Arthrobacter crystallopoietes: one gene and its partner. The protein of the gene in region 1 interacts with the protein of each later gene in a pairwise test. Links are inferred from orthologs where the notes say so. Each region holds a gene or a part of one and is shown on either strand. Other genes may lie near its edges.

Evidence for each region.
Region 2: the proteins of J5251_RS18630 (region 1) and rlmB interact in binary tests that used the Escherichia coli proteins (3 or more experiments, as listed by UniProt). The link is inferred for Arthrobacter crystallopoietes from one-to-one orthologs.

The regions. Positions count from the first base shown.
Region 1 is NZ_CP072014.1:4,065,139-4,068,295, reverse strand. Bases 99-2,939 are described here. They hold J5251_RS18630 (NAD(P)H-hydrate epimerase), read left to right. Parts: upstream 99-644; coding sequence 645-2,234; downstream 2,235-2,939. Other genes in these bases: J5251_RS18625 (helix-turn-helix transcriptional regulator), read right to left, coding at 2,277-2,939; treZ (malto-oligosyltrehalose trehalohydrolase), read left to right, coding at 99-639. Also shown: more of treZ, read left to right, coding at 1-98; more of J5251_RS18625, read right to left, coding at 2,940-2,948; J5251_RS18620 (hypothetical protein), read left to right, coding at 3,040-3,157. UniProt on the Escherichia coli protein: Bifunctional enzyme that catalyzes the epimerization of the S- and R-forms of NAD(P)HX and the dehydration of the S-form of NAD(P)HX at the expense of ADP, which is converted to AMP.
Region 2 is NZ_CP072014.1:1,492,705-1,495,880, forward strand. The notes cover bases 149-3,008. They hold rlmB (23S rRNA (guanosine(2251)-2'-O)-methyltransferase RlmB), read left to right. Parts: upstream 149-1,016; coding sequence 1,017-2,000; downstream 2,001-3,008. Other genes in these bases: cysS (cysteine--tRNA ligase), read left to right, coding at 149-918; glgX (glycogen debranching protein GlgX), read left to right, coding at 2,184-3,008. In the rest of the region: more of cysS, read left to right, coding at 1-148; more of glgX, read left to right, coding at 3,009-3,176. UniProt on the Escherichia coli protein: Specifically methylates the ribose of guanosine 2251 in 23S rRNA.

The DNA of each region.
Region 1 (3,157 bases):
AAAGCGCGCCAGCTGGTGGTCTGCACGCAGAACCACGACCAGATTGGCAACCGCGCCGCGGGGGACAGGCTGTCCTCCACACTGGGCTATGGTCGGCTGGCGATGGCTGCCGTGCTGAACCTGACGTCGCCGTTCACGCCCATGCTCTTTATGGGCGAGGAGTTCGCCGCGTCCACCCCCTGGCAGTTCTTCACCTCCCACCCGGAGCCGGAACTGGGCGAGGCCACGTCGGCCGGCCGGCTCCGGGAGTTCGAGCGGATGGGCTGGGATCCGGACCTCGTGCCGGACCCGCAGGCCGAGACCACCTTCACCAACTCCAAGCTGGACTGGTCCGAGCCGGAGCGCGGGGACCACGCGCGGCTGCTGGCGCTGTACAAGGACCTGATTGCGCTGCGCCGGCAGACCCCGGAACTCACGGACCCGGATTTCGCTTCCGTCCAGGTGGAGTTCGACCAGGATCACGGCTGGTTCATTCTGCGCCGCGGCCGGATCAGCGTGTGCTTGAACTTCGCGGACCGGACCTGCACCGTGGATGCGGGCACCGGCCGGTTGCTGCTGGCCACGGAAGACGAAGCGAAGCTGGACGGTGTGCTGACGCTGCCGGCCAACTCCGCCGCCATCATCCGGGGGCAGGGCTAAGGGGCATGATCAGCGCCTGGACCGGTCGCCAGATCCGCGCCGCCGAGCAACCGCTGCTCGACGCCGGGCACGGCGACCGGCTCATGGCCACCGCCGCCCAGGGGCTGGCCAACGCCGTGGTCCGTGCAGTGCGGGAAAACCGCGGACGGATCTACGGCGCGCGGCTGGCAGTGATCGCCGGCAGCGGCAACAACGGGGGAGACGCGCTCTTCGCCGCCGCCACCCTCGCGCGCAGGGGAATGAGTACGACGGCGGTCCTCACCTCGGCGCGCAGCCACCCGCAGGCGTTGGCCGTGTTTGAGAAGGCCGGCGGGACTGTGCTGCGGCTGGCCGCTGGTGGTGCCGGTACGGGCGCGGGTGGTGACGATTCCGCCGCCGCGGCAGCCGGTCCTTTCGTCACGCCCGACGAAGCCGCAGCCAGCTGCTCCCGTGCGGATGTGCTGATCGACGGGATTCTCGGAACCGGAGCCTCGGGCGGTTTGCGCAGCCCGGGCAAGGATCTGGTGGAGAACATCATCGCGCGGGGAACCCCGGCCCTGACCATCGCCTGCGACCTGCCCAGCGGAGTCTCTGCCGATACCGGGGAAGTCTTCGGGCCCGTCCTGCCGGCCGACCTCACCGTGACTTTCGGTGGAGCCAAAGCCGGACTGCTCACCGATCCCGCCGCAGAGGTTGCAGGCAGGGTGCTGACCGTAGACATCGGCCTCGGTCCGCTTCTCCCGGTGCCGGAACTTCGGCGGCTGGAACCGGCGGATCTGGCCGACTGGTGGCCCGTACCGCAGAGAACCAGCCACAAGTACACGCGCGGCGTGCTCGGAATCGTCGCCGGGTCGGCCCAGTATCCGGGCGCCGCACTGCTGTGCACGCAGGCGGCCGCAGCCACGGGCGTGGGCATGATCCGCTATCTGGGCCCCCAGGAGATCTGCCGCCTGGTCAACCTCTCGACGCCGGAAGCGGTTTGCAGCCAGGGCACCGTGGGGGAGAGCCGTGTGCAGGCCTGGCTGGTGGGACCAGGCGCCACCGGGGATCGGGACCAGCAGGTCCGCGTTCGGGACGCGCTCGCTTCCGGACTGCCGGTGGTGGCGGACGCCGGCGCGCTGGACAGCCTTCCGGCCGACCTGGGCCCGCAGGTGATCCTGACGCCGCACGCCGGTGAACTCGTCCGAATTCTTGCCGAGCAGGACGTGGAGGTGACGCGCGAGCAGGTGGAGGCATCGCCGTCGGACTTTGCACGCCTTGCCGCCGGGCTTACCGGTGCCACCGTGCTGCTCAAGGGAGCAGCCACCGTCATTTCCTCACCGTCCGGTGCTCTCTTTACCCAGGACAACGCCACGCCCTGGCTGGCAACGGCAGGTTCCGGGGACACGCTCGCCGGGATCCTCGGCGCGCTCGCCGCCACAGTCCAGCGCGACCGCCTGACCGAAGCAGGCCTTCCCGAGCCCGACCATTGGGCGGCCGTGGCTGCCATGGCCGCCGCTGTGCATGGGATCGCCGGAACCGAGGCCGCTGCCGGAGGACCCGTCGCCGCCTCGGACTTCGGCCGGGCCGTGCCCGAAACCGTGCGGACGCTGCTGGAACTCCGTCAGGACGGCTAACGCTCTCACCTGGCGGCTGGACCTTGGGCGGAGTCGCGGGGTTCAGGCGGGATCGGGCGGCAGGATCCTGACGCAGCAGCGCCCGGGCGCAGGATCCAGCACCGCGGTGCAGCCGGCAGGCCCGGTCTTGCCGGTCACCGCCGACAACAGATCCAGGTTCAGCCCGCAGATGGTGGCCGTGTGGCTTTGGGACAGGCGGTGGAACGGACAGTTTTGCAGGACGACGCTGCCGTCCGCTTCGCTCTCGGGCTTGAACCCGTACTTCTCCAGGGCATGCTCAAGATTGTCCGCGTCCTCGCCGATGGCACTACCCGCCTCGGCGGCCACCCGCCGCAACGACTCGTCCACCGGGGCTCCGGTTCGGTGGGAATTCTCGACGGCGGCCGCAAGAAGTTCGGCCGCCAGGTCGTAGTGTCGTTGCGGCAGGCTGACCGAGACCTCTCGGACCGCCGGAGCATACAATTTGGTCGGCCGGCCCGACCCTGGACCGCTGCGCCCGGACAACCGCCGGTAGCTCACCGTCAGCAGTTCTTCCCGCGCCAACCGGTCCAGGTGGAAGGCCGCCGTGCCGCGCACCATGCCCAGCGCGCCGGCGACGTCGTCCCGGCTGACCGGTCCCTCCGCCTCAAGGATGTATTCATAGACCCCACGCCGGGAGGAATCCGCTAAAGCGGCAACTGCGCTGACCGAATCGGACTCCGTGCGTGCTTTCATACCTGCAATTTTACTCTAAAAACAACAACCATTGACATAACAGCCCGCTCTTTCTAAAGTCAAGTATTACTACTTTTAGAAAGGAACGGTCATGGTCACCCACCAGCCCCGCCTTACAGACCGCCCCGGTCTGCGCAGCCATACGCACCAGGCCTTTTTGCTGCTGCGTACCGTCTTCACCATCGCGCCGATTCTCTTCGGCCTCGATA
Region 2 (3,176 bases), 2.6 Mb from region 1 along the record:
GCGCCCGACGCCGGTCCCCGCGGCAAGAAGGATCCGCGCGACTTTGCGCTGTGGAAGGGTTACAAAGAGGGCGAGCCCGCCACCGCCAGCTGGCCCAGCCCGTGGGGCACCGGCCGCCCCGGCTGGCATCTGGAATGCTCGGCCATGGTCACCAAGTACCTGGGCCCGGAGTTCGATATCCACGGCGGGGGACTGGACCTGCGGTTCCCGCACCACGAAAACGAGATGGCGCAATCCCGCGCCGCCGGCCACGGCTTCGCGAACTTCTGGATGCATAACGGCATGGTCACCTACGAGGGCGAAAAGATGTCCAAGTCCGTGGGCAACATTGTCACGCCGACCGAAATGCTGGAGCTGGCCCGGCCGGTGGTGGTCCGCTACTACCTGGGCCAGGCGCAGTACCGCTCCGCCCTGGACTACAACCCGGGCTCGCTCACGGAGGCCGCGGCCGCCGTCGAACGCATTGAAGGGTTCCTGCAACGGGCGCTGAAGTTCCTCTACGGCGAAGACTTCGGCTTCGTAGGCAGCGATGTCCCGGAGGCCTTCCGCGCCGCGATGGACGACGACCTGAACGTGCCGCAGGCGCTGGCGGTGATCCATGAGACCGTGCGCGCCGGCAACACAGCCCTGGACGGCAAGGACAGCGAGGGGATAGAGCGGGCGCTGCACCAGGTACTCGCGATGACGGACGTGCTCTTCATCAATCCGCTGGATCCGCACTGGAACGCAGGCGGAACGGACATCGCCGCACGCCAGGCGCTGGACACCCTGGTTCAGGCGCAGCTCGAGGAACGCCGCGCGGCCCGCGAAGCCAAGGACTGGGCCAGGGCCGATGCCATCCGCGATACGCTGGCCGCGGCCGGCGTCGTTGTGGAGGATTCCGCGGACGGGCCCACGTGGACCGTGGCAGCCCGGTAAACTCGTAGGCATAGGCAAGACCTGGACGACGGGAATCGCTAGAAACTGATCCCGCGCCGACCGGTGCGGAGCATATTTGACTGACCGAAGGTAAAACCATGGCCAACAAAGGACGCCCCGGAGCGGTGCGCAAGACCAAGAAGGGCCCCACCACGGGGACCGGAGGGCACGGGCGCAAGTCCCTCGAAGGCAAGGGGCCGACCCCGAAGGCTGAGGACCGGCCGTACCACAAGGCTTATCGCGGCAAGGAACTCGCCGAGCGTTCCGCCGCCAAGCGGCCCGCAGGCCGGGCAGGTGCCTCCCGCGGACGCAGCAAGACCGCCGAGGAGGTTGTCACCGGGCGCAACTCCGTGGTGGAGGCACTGCGCGCCGGAGTGCCGGCGAAGGCGCTGCACGTAGCGGTCCGGGTTGAGATGGATGACCGGGTCAAGGAGTCCCTGAAGCTCGCCGCCGAACGCGGTATTCCGGTGATGGAATCCCACAAGCCGGAACTGGACCGGATGACCGAGGATGCCGTCCACCAGGGCCTGGTCCTCCAGATCCCGCCGTACGACTACCAGGACGCGCTGGAACTGGCTGAAGAAACCATGGCCAAGTTCAAGAAGGGCTACATCCGCAACGCGCCGCTGTTCATCGCGCTGGATGGCATCACGGATCCGCGCAACCTCGGCGCCATCATCCGCTCGGCCTCGGCCTTCAGCGGTCACGGCGTCATTGTGCCCGAGCGCCGCTCGGTGGGCATGACGGCCTCTGCTTGGAAGACCAGTGCCGGGGCAGCCGTGCGCGTTCCGGTGGCCAGGGCCTCCAATCTGAACAACGCGCTCAAGGCCTTCAAGCAGTTGGGCATCTACGTAGTGGGGCTCGACGGCGGCGGCGACGTTTCGCTGCCCGGACTGGAACTGGCAACCGAGCCGCTGTGCATCGTGGTCGGTTCCGAGGGCAAGGGCCTGTCCCGGCTCGTCCGCGAGAATTGCGACCAGATTGTCTCCATCCCGATCGACTCGGACATGGAATCGCTGAACGCGTCCATGGCCGTGGGCATCAGCCTGTACGAAGTATCCCGGCAGCGCGCAGCGCAATAGCGCCGCCGTACCAACAGAACAGGCATACCCTTGGCCAACCCCGCCGATTCCGTCACTCCCATCAACACCACAACCAACGCGAGCGTTGGCCGGCAAACCGCCGGGCACCGGGGCAGCGAGGGCCGTTCCTCCCGCACCTCCAATCCCGTACCGCTCGGCGTCAGCGCCGGTGCTGCAGGGCTGTTGGCCGGGGAGGTCAACGTGGCGGTGTTCGCGCCGGCGGTCTCCGCCCTGGATATCCATTTCGAGGACGCCGACGGCCGGTGGGGCGCCGCACTCCTGCCGGAACTGACCGACGGCGTGCACCACGGGATCGTCCGGGGTTTGCTCCCCGGCAACCGTTATGCGTTCTGGCCGCACGGCAAGGCCCTGCCCGGCGGCGGTGCGGGGCAGCTGCTGCTGGATCCTTACGGCCGTGCGATTGACGACGACGGCGGCATCTTCCGTTCGGTTCACGTGGACGCCGGGTTCGACTGGGCCGGTGATACCGCGCCGGAGGTGCCGTGGCGGGACACGGTGGTCTACGAATGCCATGTGAAGGGCCAGACCAAGCTGCACCCGGAGATTCCCGAAGCGCTCCGAGGAACTTACGCGGGCCTGGCACACCCGGTCATGCTCGAGTACTTCAAGAACCTGGGAATCACTTCCGTCCAACTGCTGCCGGTGCATTTCCATATCGATGAGCCGCACCTGCAGGAACTGGGGCTGTCGAACTACTGGGGCTACAACACGTTGGGCTTTTTCGCCCCGCACGCCCGGTACGCCACCAGAGCTGCGCGCGCGGCGGGGCCAAAGGCTGTGCAGGACGAGTTCAAGTCCATGGTCAAGAGCCTGCATGAAGCCGGGCTCGAAGTCATTCTCGACGTGGTCTATAACCACACCGCCGAGGGCGGCAAACACCAGCAGACCTACTCGTTCCGCGGCCTCGGCGACGAGGTCTACTACCGCCACGACGGCCACGGCAACTATCTGGACACCACTGGCTGCGGCAACACCCTTGACCTGAACGAGCCGCAGGTCCTGGCCCTGGTGGTGGACTCGCTGCGGTACTGGGTCCAGGAATTCCATGTCGACGGCTTCCGTTTCGACCTGGCCGTTTCGCTCTGCCGCGACCCGGACGGCCATTTCAACCCGCGCCATCCGTTCCTGCGTGCGACGGCGGAGGACCCTACGCTG